2 regions of the Kroppenstedtia sanguinis genome follow, and region 2 is predicted to be linked to the other one. Evidence: riboswitches for the same ligand, from Rfam matches in the RefSeq annotation. Region 2 holds a riboswitch; the other holds the start of a gene.

Region 1 (6,279 bases), on a different contig from region 2:
AACACCGGGGATCTTCGGCTTGCCTCTCGGATTGGAAAGGATGGTCTCTATGAAAACCTATCTCGACTTGTGTCAGCGGATCTTAAAGGAAGGAACACCCAAAGAGGATCGGACCGGAACAGGCACCCTCAGTCTCTTCGGACACCAGATGCGTTTCGATCTGCAAGAGGGATTTCCCTTGGTGACCACCAAAAAACTGCATACCCGCTCCATCATCCATGAATTGCTCTGGTTTTTGCAAGGAGACACCAATATCCGGTATCTGCAGGAACATCAAGTCCGGATCTGGAATGAATGGGCCGACGAAAACGGGGACTTGGGACCCGTCTATGGAAAACAGTGGCGTTCCTTCAGCGGAGCTGATGGAAAAACGGTGGATCAAATTCAATGGGTTGTAGATGAAATCAAGAAAAACCCCGACTCCCGTCGCCTGATTGTCAGTGCCTGGAACCCAACGGAATTGGAAGAGATGGCCCTCCCTCCTTGTCACTGCCTGTTTCAGTTTTATGTGAAGGACGAAACTCTCTCTTGCCAATTGTATCAGCGAAGCGGCGACACCTTTTTGGGAATCCCCTTCAATATTGCCAGCTACGCGCTGTTGACCCATATGATCGCCCATGTGTCGGGGTTGAAACCGGGAGAGTTTATCCATACGCTGGGAGATGCCCATCTCTATTTGAACCATCTGGAGCAAGTGAAGGAGCAACTCACTCGCCAACCACTGCCCCTGCCCACCCTGAAGTTAAACCCAGATGTCACTTCCATCTTTGATTTTACTTATGAAGATATCCAGATCGAGGGATACCAGTCCCATCCCCCGATTAAAGGGAAGGTTTCCGTATGATTCGGCTCATCGTTGCCTATGCCAATCACCGCGTCATCGGCCGAAACGGACAGATGCCTTGGCACCTTCCTAATGACTTGAAGCATTTTAAAGAGACCACCACCGGACATACCGTAGTCATGGGGCGCAAAACCTATGAATCCATCGGAAAACCTCTGCCCCGTCGGCGAAATGTCATTCTAACGGAAAACCCCCACTTCCGCGCTCCTGCAGGAGTAGAAGTGATCCACCATCCACAGGAAGTCACTCAGCTGGGGGATCTGTTTATCATCGGCGGGGCTCAACTGTATGAACAGTTCTTTCCCCTCGCCGATCGTCTCTACATCACAAAGATCGACCTAGAAACGGAAGGGGACACCTTCTTCCCCGAATGGGACCCGAAGGAGTTCAGGATCATCGAGCAAAGGGAAGGGGTTGTAGATCAACAAAACCCCTATCCCCACACTTTTTACATTCTGGAACGAAAACAGTAAGAGATCAGACCACACCTCCACCGATCATGAAGCTCAAATGTAAAATCCCCTCCCAACCGGGTCGTTTTCCGGCTTCGGAGGGGGGTTTTTATGCATGGGAAATGCTGAGTTTCACCCTGCCAACCGCGGTTGAATTCGCCGGTATAAGGGAACGAACACCAAGGCCACGATCAGACCCTTCAACAGATTGAAGGGTCCGATGGCATACAACACTAATGCCGTCTTCTCCGGCCCTTCCACGGTCCAGTTGATCAGAAAAGCGTAGGCCGGCAAGATCACCCAGTAGTTGGCGAGGCTCATTAGAATGGCCGTCACTGGAGCGGCGATAGCCAGACCGATGACCAAGCCCTTGGTGTCGCGGATTTTCCGGGCCGTCCACACGGTGATCAGCACGAACAGACTTCCGGTCAGAAAGTTGGCCATCTGGCCGATAGGCACCCCTGATTCACTCCCGGTAAAAGCAAAATGGAGGAGGTTTTTTACAAATTCCACTGTCACTCCCGCCCAGGGACCCAACATCAGGCCCGCCATTAAGGCTGGGAGTTCACTGAAGTCCACTTTGAGAAAAGCGGGAAAGGGGGGAATCGGGAAATTTAAGTATTGGATTAAAAAGGCAAATCCAGACAACAAAGAGATCATAGTTAACTTCCGAGTCGACAATTTCCCCGTCATCAGACCGACACTCCTTTTTCTGATGACGACGGTACAACAAATAAAAAACCCAAAGAGCGCAGTGACTACGTTCTTCGGGTTAGGAAAATCAGGCAGACCTAAGAAAAGGGAGTTCCTCCCTTTCGGACCACCGGATCCATGTACACGTCATCATCCTTCTCCCATCCAGACTATACTGTCGGTCCCGGAGTTGCACCGGGTCCACCGCTCGCGCGGGTCACGGACTGAGGCACAGAGCAGTGCCATCACCGTCGGTCGGGAATTTCACCCTGCCCCGAAGGATCAACCATATTCGATTACCATACATTCTAAACCAGTTAGGGTGAGAAGGTCAAATTCACCCCTTCTTTTTTCCTTCCAATTCCTCAGCCAAGCCTTCCATCACCTGGCGGAACACCTGGTGTGCTCGTCGGTCATTCCCGTTTTTGACAGAACGAATCAGCACAGCTACGGCATAGCGGGGTTTTTCATAGGAGCTGTATCCCACCATCCACTTGTTGTATCGATCCTTATTCAAACCCAACTGAGCCGTTCCTGTCTTCGCTCCCATGGATACCGTCGCCCCCTTTAGGTCGGAAGCGGTTCCCTGAAGGACAGTTCCCCGCATCATCTCCCGCACGGCTCGGAGTGCTTCGGGAGAGATTTTGCGATCCGTTTTGAGTGCATGGAGGGAGAAACGAAAGTAGGGTTTCCCGTCATGATATTGAATCTCACGCACCACCCGCGGGTTCATTGTTTTCCCCTCATGAAACAAGGTCGTCACCATATTGGTCGCCTGAAGGGGGGTCATTCGCACATCCCGCTGCCCGATGGCGGTCTGCACCACGGCCCCGAGATCTTTATGGGCAGTCTTCTCGGAGAAAATCATCCCGGTCTGTTCTCCGCTCAACTGACGAAAGCCATCTTCCTTGAACACTTTTCCAGACCAGAGAATCCGTTGCCCCAATCCCATGCGACGGGCATACTCCTCAATCATTTTCCCTCCCAGCCGTTCCGCCACCTTGGAGAAAACGACATTACAGGAATTGGCGTAGGCTTGGGATAAGGTTTGGCGTCCGTGTCCTCCTTCCTTGGAATCCTTCATCCCGTAGCGGCCGAGATGCCCTTTGCAGGTAAATGTTTCGGTAGGTTTCACTTTGCCGCTGTCCAGAGCCGCCACTGCAACGACGGTCTTGAAGATAGAGCCTGGCGTCGTCTCCATCAGTGCCCGGTTGTCCCAGGGGTTCTCCCCTTTGCGAGCAGTATCCATGTCCGGTTTGCTAGCCATTGCCAGAACATCTCCGGTGGCTATCTCCTGCACAACCACAGCTCCATCCGTTACCCCCGCTTCATCCAGAGCCTTTTCCGCCACCTGCTGGGCTCTTCGATCCATGGTGGATTGAATACGATAGGGAATCGCATCCCCGCTTTCCGCCGTCGTCATATTGAGGCCGTTTAAGGGTTGCCCCCGGCCGTCAGTGGTGTAGGTAAGCCACTGTTGCGCCCCTCCGTGCAAAAAAGGCTCAAAAGCAGCCTCCAAGCCGGTCACCCCGATCCGGGAATGGGATGAATAGTGTCCAGCATCCCATTCCTCCGGATATTTCTCCCGCACCAGAAAGGGATTCCGTTCCACCCGGCCGATCAGCTGTTGAGCCAATCGCCCCCCATCATAGCGATGATCCCCCTGAAGGGCGTAAACTCCCGGAATATCCAGCTGTCGGATCGCTTGGGCCTGTTCTTCGGTAAGAGTTGGCCCCTCTCCTTTCTTGTCGGGAAGGGCACGAGGTTGGTCTAGATTCTCCACCTGTTCCCGAAATTCACTAAAAGAATATCCGATGAGATCTGCCACCTGCTTTAACGGGTCTGTATAGGCGCTCCATTGGCTCTCTGACAGTGGAAAGACAACCAATCTCCAAGCTTTCTCTCCGGTCAAAGATTTTCCCTGGCGATCCAAGATCGGCCCCCGGCCGCTATCCGCCACATACATCCGACTCTGTTGAGCTTCCGCCTGGGCGATCAAGTCCGCCTCTTCTCCTGAAAATGAATGCACCGCCACCATCTGAATCCAGTAGAGTCGTAATAGAATTCCGGAAAAGGCCAGAGTCAACGCTCCTGAAATCAGCCAGGCTTTCCATCGCTTCGATTCTCCTGCTCCACTTCGCATCACCATCCGCCCCTTCCAACATCCAGCTTGGGCAACTCTTCCGTCGTGTATACCGTAAATTGAAGACGGATTTGAGGAGAGCGAGAGAGTCGGAAGGACACTACCCCCTAAGTAAAAACCCCGCCTTTCGGAATCGGCGGGGTTTGGGCTCATTGGGGTTGTTCCCCTTGAGTGGCTTCTTTTTTACTTCGCTCGATGTTCTGCAAATGTTCCTTTTCCGTACGAGAAAAATAATGAAGACCGGAGCCATCCTTGCGTGTTACATAATAGGAATAGGAATGTTCTTCCGGTTCCAATGCGGCACGGAGCGCTTTGGGTCCTGGGTTGGAGATGGGTCCCGGTGGCAATCCTTTGATCTGGTAGGTATTATACGGACTTTTGACTTTCAGGTCCTTGTACAGCAACCGAGCTTTCTGCTCGCCCAAAGCATACTGGACTGTAGCGTCCACCTGCAATTTTTTGTTCACTTTCAAGCGATTGTAGATCACCCCGGCAATCCGGGGGAACTCTTCCTCCACTCTTCCTTCCCGTTCGATGATGGAGGCAATGGTTACCCACTCTTCCATCGTTAGGTTTTTCTCTTTCAGCTTCGACTGAATCCCTTCCCGCTCCATATTCCGCTCAAACTGTTGAAGCATTTTCTGCACCAGATGCTTGGAGTCAGCTCCTTTAGGCAGGTTGTAAGTGGTGGGATACAGATACCCCTCCAGCTGATAACGCCGCTTCGGATCCGTGGGAATATCCTTTACAAAAGAGTCGGGATAATTCTCTTTACGGTTTACGGCCTTGAGAAATCCCTCCCCGTCCAGTCCCTTTTTATCCAACTTGGCGGCGATCTTCTCCGCCGTAAATCCTTCAGGAACGGTCAGGCGCATCACATTTTGTGAGCCGTCAGTAAAAATATTTAAGAGTTCTGGAGTTCCCGAATCTGGAGGAACTTCATACACCCCGGCCTTCAGATCCTTCGTTCTTCCTTGGAGAAAAGCATATGCGACAAATAGGAAGTCATTCTTGATCAATTCTTGTCGTTCCAATTCCCGGCCCACATCGACAATCGAGTCACCGGACTTCACTTCCACCTCTACCACTCGCTTCACGGAGGTGGGAGACAAGCTATGCTCCACATACCAATATCCCAAGGCGGAAAATAACCCCACCATCAGGAAGGTAAAGAATAGACGCACTAACCATTTCATGGGGGTTGCTTCCTCTCCTGATGTGTTTTCGCCCTTACCTTACCATAACCTCACTATCTGAACAATCGGCCCAATGAACGAGAAAGTCGATCACGGGCCCCTCCCCCATCCAGACCGTTGGAGTCCTTGGGACTCCCATCCCTTTGATACAAAAGTAGAAAAAACCATTTCTCCCTGTAACTATTTTATTTTTCACTTAGTTTGAGCTGTTTTGCGTCTGTTTGCTTTGTTTAATATAGCGTTGATGCTGTTCAAAGGTTTCGGCAAAATAATGTTCTCCCGTACCATCCTTTTTGGTCACATAATAAAGGTACGCGTGTTTGTCTGGATTCAGGGCAGCGAGAAGCGCTTTTTCACCCGGATTGGAGATGGCTCCTGGAGGGAGACCCTCAATCTTATAGGTGTTATAAACACTGTCCAGTTTCAGATCATCGTAAGAAAGGCGAGCCTTTTGGGAACCACGGGCATATTGGATTGTGGCATCCACCTGAAGCCGCATATTTTTGTTTAGGCGATTATAAATCACGCCTGCAATTTTCGGGAATTCCTGTTTGGCTTGTCCTTCCCGTTCCACAATCGAAGCGATCGTCACCCATTTGTCCAAGGTCAGGTTTTTATTCTGCAGTTGTTCCATCACCCCGTGTTCCTTCATCTTATTGTTGAATTGGCCCAGCATCATTTGCACCACGTCCTCTGGTTTGGCGGTTTTGGGGATGTTGTAAGTGCTGGGATAAAGATATCCTTCTAATCGATAGCGTCGTTGGGAATCCTTGGGAACTTTCTGGAGAAAATCTTGGTTAAATTCTCCTTCTTCCACCGCCTGGATAAACTCTTCTTTGGAAAATTTAGTTTTTTGTTCCAGCTTTTCGCCAATCTGCTCGATTGTGTAACCTTCTGGAATGGTGACCGCGACTGTATTTTGGCGTCCATTGGTGATGATATCAAAAATTC
Region 2 (6,279 bases):
ATGCCAGCAAGGCCTTCAGTACATTGGCGATGTGCCGATTAGTGGCAGAAGAGGGCCTTTATTTAGATGTGGTTTCTGACGGAGAACTTTATACTGCATTACAGGCGGGCTTTCCTCCAGAGCGAATCTATTTCCACGGTAACAATAAAACGTTAGATGAACTTGTGATGGCACTGGATGCAGGGATTGGCCGGTTTGTGGTTGATAATTTTACGGAGCTGACGTTGCTGAATCAGCTGGCCCAGGATCGGGGGCGCCGGGCGAAGGTAATCTTGCGAACCACTCCCGGAGTGGAAGCTCATACCCATCACTATATCCAAACTGGGCAGGAAGACTCCAAGTTCGGTTTCGATTTGGAAAGCGGCCAGGTTCACGAAGCCCTAAAACAATGTTTAACAGCGGAAGGATTGGAGCCAGAAGGGTTCCATTGCCATATTGGTTCCCAGATTTTTGAATCTGATGGATTTCGCTTGGCGGTTAGGAAAATGGCTGCACTGGCTGCTGAGTGCCGACAAGCCCTGGGATTTCGGACGAGGATCCTCAATTTGGGCGGTGGATTTGGGATCGGGTATAACGAAAAGGATCATCCAATGCCGGTAGATCACTATATTGCAGCTATTGCTGAAGAGGTGCGCAAGGGATTTGCCAATGAGGATCTTCCACAAATCTGGTTGGAACCTGGACGAAGCATTGTGGGAGAGGCTGGCACCACTTTATATCGAGTGGGCACGGTGAAGGAGATTCCTGGTCTACGCAAGTATGTCGCTGTGGATGGAGGAATGAATGACAACCCCCGCCCGGCGCTGTATCATGCTTCCTATGAGGCTTCCTTGGCCAATCGGGCAGAAGAAGAGCCCACCGAGACAGTATCGATTGCGGGAAAGCTTTGCGAATCTGGGGATATGTTGATTTGGGATGTTCCCTTGCCTTCAGTAAAAACTGGTGACCTGCTGGCCGTGAGTTGTACCGGGGCTTACAATTATTCGATGGCGAATAACTACAACCGGCTCCGTCGCCCAGCGGTGGTTTTTGTCCGGGAAGGGGAAGCTTTGGAAGTGGTGCGTCGGGAGACGTTGGAGGATCTGATTCGAAATGACCAGATTCCCGGAAGAATGGGGAAACTGGAGTATCGTTGATGCCATTGGGATGACCACAATAGGATCTATGAACTATTTGCCTCCTGCATCAGGAGGCTTTTTAGCAAATCTCATCTCTTTCATATTGAACAGGATCAGGAGCATTAGTATACTATTTTTTGAAATGGATCTGATTTATAGGAAGATGGGTTTCCCTTTGGAAAACATCTGCAGGATGTCTGGCGTTTGAATAAAAACACCGGATTTATATGGTGGAAAGGGTGATCCCTGTTTTGAGGATGATCGGCGAAGGTGGGTGGAAGAGGACAGCAGTCGTTGTGGTGACATCTTTGGGTCTAGCCTTCTCCATTTGGCCGACGAATCTTGTTCATGCAGACAAGAAGTCCGAGTTGGAAAAGAAGTTGGATGATGTCGAGAAAAGCCAAACTCAAAAAGAAAAAGAGATTGCAGAACTGAAAAAAGAAATTGATGACTACAAAAAGGATTTGAGCTCCCTGGAGCAGGAACTGGAGAAAGCGAAGACAGAGGAGAGAAAGAAAGAGAAGATTTTGAAGAAAGCCGAAAAGGAACTGGACAAATATGATGATAAATATAAAACGAGTGTCCGTTCCATGTATGTCCACAGTGGAACCAATCAGATGCAGGTTCTACTGGAGTCGAAATCTTTCGGGGAATTCTTGGCCAGATATGAAATTCTCCGCCTGATCCTCAAACAGAATTACGGAGAAGTGAAAAAGTATTACGATCGAAAGGAAAAGGCGGAGAAAGCGGACAAAGAGGTGAAAGAGTCCAGGAAAAAAGTAGAGAAAAAAGCACAAGAAGCGAAAAAAGAGTATGATAAAATGGTAGCCTTGATGGAGAAGAACCAAGATAAACTGAGTTCTCTGAAGCATGAAGAGGGGGATTACCGGAAGGAACTGTCTGAATTGAATTTGGAGCACTTGAAGGCGGGCTCTTTTTCTTTTCAGGGTCCTCTGAGTCGTCCGGCAGGAGGTCATATCTCATCCGGTTATGGATATCGCGGAAGTGAGTTCCATACAGGGATCGATTTTGCAAACGGTCAAGGCTCCCCAATTTATGCGGCTGCTAACGGACGGGTGATCCGTGCTCAAAGTTGCAGTTGCGGTTATGGTTACTATATCATGATCGATCATGGTGGCGGTATTTTCAGTCTCTACGCCCACATGTATTCCTGGCAATCCAAGGTGTCTGTGGGGAGTGTGGTGAAAAAGGGACAACGGATCGCCTCGATCGGAAACAACGGACGTTCCACAGGTCCTCATCTTCATTTTGAAGTGCATGAAGGACGCCCCGGTAACTATGTAAATCCCCATAAATATTTGCAATGAAACCTGCCCTCTTCCATTCGGAAGGGGGTTTTTGAAGTATGGAGAATTTGTGCCTGTTAACGGCTCGAAGCTATAGAAATACCGGGAGTGTGGTAGAATGATGGATGTCAAAAGGTATACAGAGAGAGGAGGTACTCCCAATGAATCGATCGATTCGGGGAATGTCTATTCTGGGAGCGGCGGGAACTTTGCTGATTGTCTTGATGGGGGCATTGGTAACCAAGACCGGTTCCGAAGACGGATGTGGGAACACCTGGCCCTTCTGTCACGGCGAAATTTTACCCAGCTACCATACTCTGGAGTTGTGGATTGAATATAGTCACCGGATTGTTTCTGGACTGGTCGGTTTGATCGTTGTGGTAGCCTCAGTCGGAGCTTGGATTTTGTACAAAAAAAACTTTACTGTCAAGTTCTTAGCATTTAACAGTGTGTTTTTTATCCTTTTGCAGGGTCTGCTCGGAGCGGCAGCAGTGATTTGGGGACAGTCAGATGCTGTGTTGGCTCTTCACTTCGGCATTTCCCTCTTGTCCTTTGCCAGTATACTCCTGCTGGCGTTGGTTCTGACCCGGATAAATCGTCAGGGATCTTCCCGAAGTAGCAGTGCTTCGTCTGTGTCCCCAGGGTTGAAATATGGAATATGGGGCTTGGCCGTTTATACCTATGTGGTCGTCTATACCGGTGCCTATGTCCGGCATACAGGTTCCAGTTTGGGTTGTGCCGACTGGCCTTTGTGCGGAAATAGCTGGGTACCGGATCTGTTCAGTCAAGTGGGAGTACAATTGACTCACCGCCTGTTTGCCGGTCTGTTGTTCCTGTTTACGATTTGGTTATGGTGGGTGGTCAGGAAAAAATATCCCCAGCGGAAGGATTTAAACCGGGGGGCACGCTGGTCTGTTATTTTGACCTTTCTTCAAGTGTTGACCGGCGGTGCAATCGTTTTGACCAAGCTGGAATTGATGGTGGCTCTCGTCCATGCGACTTTGATCTGTCTCTTCTTTTCTGTGATCTGTTATCTTTGTATGCAAGTGGGTCTGCCCTGGAAGGGAAACCAAGCTTCTTCGCTTCCGAAAGGGAATCGCGATCCCTTAACTCCATGATGTGATATCGCCATACTGGATTGGGTATGCTATACTGTAAACGCATCACTCAATTGAATGCTGTTTTACATCCTTCGGGGCGGGGTGAAATTCCCGACCGACGGTGATGGAGGGGTCTCCCTCCTCAGTCCGTGACCCGCGATTGCGGTGGATCCGGTGAAACTCCGGGGCCGACAGTTAAAGTCTGGATGGGAGAAGGATGAAGGGGAACACGGGTGCCTATTGTGGCAGTGGTGATGTTTTGCTGTGGCCGCTGCCTGCAAAAAATCGGTTTTTAAGTTGAAACCGAGGGTATTCCGGTGTTTTCATATCCTGTTTCCCTGTTTTCAAAAAGCCCTGATGGAAAGGGCTTTTTTTATTTGACTTCAGGGGGGAGTCTCCTTGAGCATGAATTGGACAGAAGAGGAACGGTGGATGGAGTTGGCACTTCGCTTGGCGGAGGCGACCCGTGGACAGACGTCTCCCAATCCCCTTGTGGGAGCTGTGGTGGTGAAGGACGGCCAATTGTTGGGCGCCGGGGCCCATTTGAAAGCGGGGACCCCTCATGCGGAGGTGCATGCCCTGGAACAAGCAGGGAAGGCGGCGGAGGGGAGCACTCTTTATGTCACTCTTGAACCATGTAATCATGAGGGGCGGACTCCCCCCTGCACCGAGCGATTAATCGCCTCGGGAGTGAGACAGGTGGTAGTGGGAAGCACCGATCCAGACCCGTTGGTGTCGGGAAGAGGTGTGCAACGGCTCCGGGAAGCCGGTTTGTCGGTAAAGACCGAGGTGCTTGCGGATCGATGCATCCGATTGAATGAGGCCTATTTTCACCATCGTCGCACAGGATTTCCCTTCGTCACCTTGAAAGCAGCCGTCACCCTCGACGGAAAGACGGCCACCTCTGCCGGAGACAGCCGTTGGGTGACAGGGGAAGCATCCAGGGAAGAGGTGCATCGGCTGCGTCATCAACATGATGCGGTTCTGATCGGCTCCGGGACCGCTTGGCACGATCGGCCGCAGCTGACGGTCCGGTTGCCGGGAGGCGGTAAAAATCCCCTGCGGGTCGTGGTGGACAGCCAGCTCCGCATTCCCTTGAACAGTCCGTTGGCAGAGGTGAAGTCTGCTTTTACTTGGGTGTTTTGTACCGACGAGGCGGATCCCGGACGAGAAGCGGCCTTGACAGCTCAGGGGATACGTGTATTTCGAACAGGGGCGGGCTCGCAGGTGAAGCTGGCATCGGTTTTTCGCCGTTTAGGTCAAGAAGGGATCGTCTCAGTACTGACGGAGAGCGGTGGGGAATTAAACGCATCGCTGTTGCGAGAAGGGTGGGTAAACCGGGTGATGTTTTTCATTGCACCCAAGATTTTAGGGGGCCGAGACAGCCTGACTGCTGTCGAGGGGGCACCGGTGGCGCAAATGAAAGAAGCTCTCTCACTGGAAGATGTATCTGTGGATCTCTTTGGCCAGGATATTTGTGTCACTGGAATTCCCCGCAAGCCTTGATGGAAAGGAAGGGATGCTTTATGTTTGCCGGGTTGGTGGAAGAGGTGGGCCGCATTGGCTCCTTGGATCGTAGGGGGGAGGGGATGCGCCTGACTATCTCCTGTAAACAGGTGTTGGAGGGAGTTCGGGTAGGGGACAGTATCGCTGTGAACGGTGTCTGTCTGACGGTGGTCGGTTTTGATTCTCATCAGTTTTGGACCGATGTGATGCCGGAGACGATGAATCGGTCCAACCTGAATCATCTCGCCCTCGGCAGTCCGGTCAATTTGGAGCGGGCATTGCGGGTGGGGGACCGGTTGGGAGGCCATTTTGTACAAGGACATGTGGACGGAATGGGACGCATTCTTCTTTGCACTTCCCGGGAAAATGCGGTGCTGTTTCGGATCGGGGTTCCCCCTGAGTTGACCCAGTGGATGGTGGATCAAGGGTCAGTGGCAGTTAACGGAATCAGTTTGACGATTGTGACGGTGGAACCGGAAGCTTTTACGGTCTCCATTATTCCCCACACTTTGCGGTCGACCCAATTAAAAGAGGCGAGGGCGGGAGATTCCGTAAATATCGAGTGTGACATGATTGGTAAATATGCAGCCAAATGGGCCACGACAAATGAGGCGTCTGCAAGGGCAAAATGGCAGGAGGCGGAGGCAGATGCGCGATTTTGATCTGATCGAAGATGCCATTTATGAGTTGATGCAGGGGGGAGTCATCATCGTGGTTGATGACGAAGATCGGGAGAATGAAGGGGATTTTATGGCCCTTGCCGAAAAGGCGACTCCCGAGGTGATCAATTTTATGATCACCCACGGCAGGGGACTGGTCTGCGCCCCGATCACAGAGGATAGGGCTCGGGAGTTGGATCTTCCCTTAATGGTTCGCCGGAACACAGATACCTACGGTACGGCTTTCACTGTTTCTGTCGACCATGTTTCCAATACCACAGGAATCTCCGCCCATGAACGTTCAGCGACAGTAAAGGCTTTGATCCATCCAGAGGCAGGGGCAGGTGATTTTCGCCGCCCCGGCCATATCTTTCCCTTGATTGCCAAAAAGGGAGGAGTACTCCGTCGTGCAGGCCATACGGAAGCGGGGGTGGATTTGGCCCGTCTGTGCGGTGCCGCCCCGGCTGCGGTGATTTGTGAAGTGATCAAGGAAGACGGTCATATGGCTCGTGTGCCGGATTTGATGGAGATTGCCGAGGCACATCAACTTAAAATGATCACCATCCAGGACTTAATCCACTATCGCAAC

The links. A riboswitch is a leader RNA that binds a small molecule or an ion and turns the genes downstream of it on or off. The one in region 2 is predicted to bind FMN.
Region 1: it holds a riboswitch for FMN, as region 2 does, so the genes downstream of both, JOD24_RS00605 (ECF transporter S component) here and ribD (bifunctional diaminohydroxyphosphoribosylaminopyrimidine deaminase/5-amino-6-(5-phosphoribosylamino)uracil reductase RibD) in region 2, are expected to answer to the same signal.

Annotation. Positions count from the first base shown of each region.
Region 1 is NZ_JBNPXF010000001.1:120,713-126,991, reverse strand. Features, by position in the region: gene JOD24_RS00620 (hypothetical protein) at 1-1, shown strand, start outside; gene JOD24_RS00615 (thymidylate synthase) at 50-844, shown strand; gene JOD24_RS00610 (dihydrofolate reductase) at 841-1,317, shown strand; gene JOD24_RS00605 (ECF transporter S component) at 1,429-1,989, opposite strand; FMN riboswitch at 2,139-2,275, opposite strand; gene JOD24_RS00600 (peptidoglycan D,D-transpeptidase FtsI family protein) at 2,327-4,132, opposite strand; gene mltG (endolytic transglycosylase MltG) at 4,282-5,328, opposite strand; gene mltG (endolytic transglycosylase MltG) at 5,525-6,279, opposite strand, start outside.
Region 2 is NZ_JBNPXF010000010.1:85,697-91,975, forward strand. Features, by position in the region: gene lysA (diaminopimelate decarboxylase) at 1-1,136, shown strand, start outside; gene JOD24_RS08200 (murein hydrolase activator EnvC family protein) at 1,376-2,446, shown strand; gene JOD24_RS08205 (COX15/CtaA family protein) at 2,587-3,543, shown strand; FMN riboswitch at 3,610-3,747, shown strand; gene ribD (bifunctional diaminohydroxyphosphoribosylaminopyrimidine deaminase/5-amino-6-(5-phosphoribosylamino)uracil reductase RibD) at 3,931-5,031, shown strand; gene JOD24_RS08215 (riboflavin synthase) at 5,052-5,693, shown strand; gene JOD24_RS08220 (bifunctional 3,4-dihydroxy-2-butanone-4-phosphate synthase/GTP cyclohydrolase II) at 5,680-6,279, shown strand, end outside.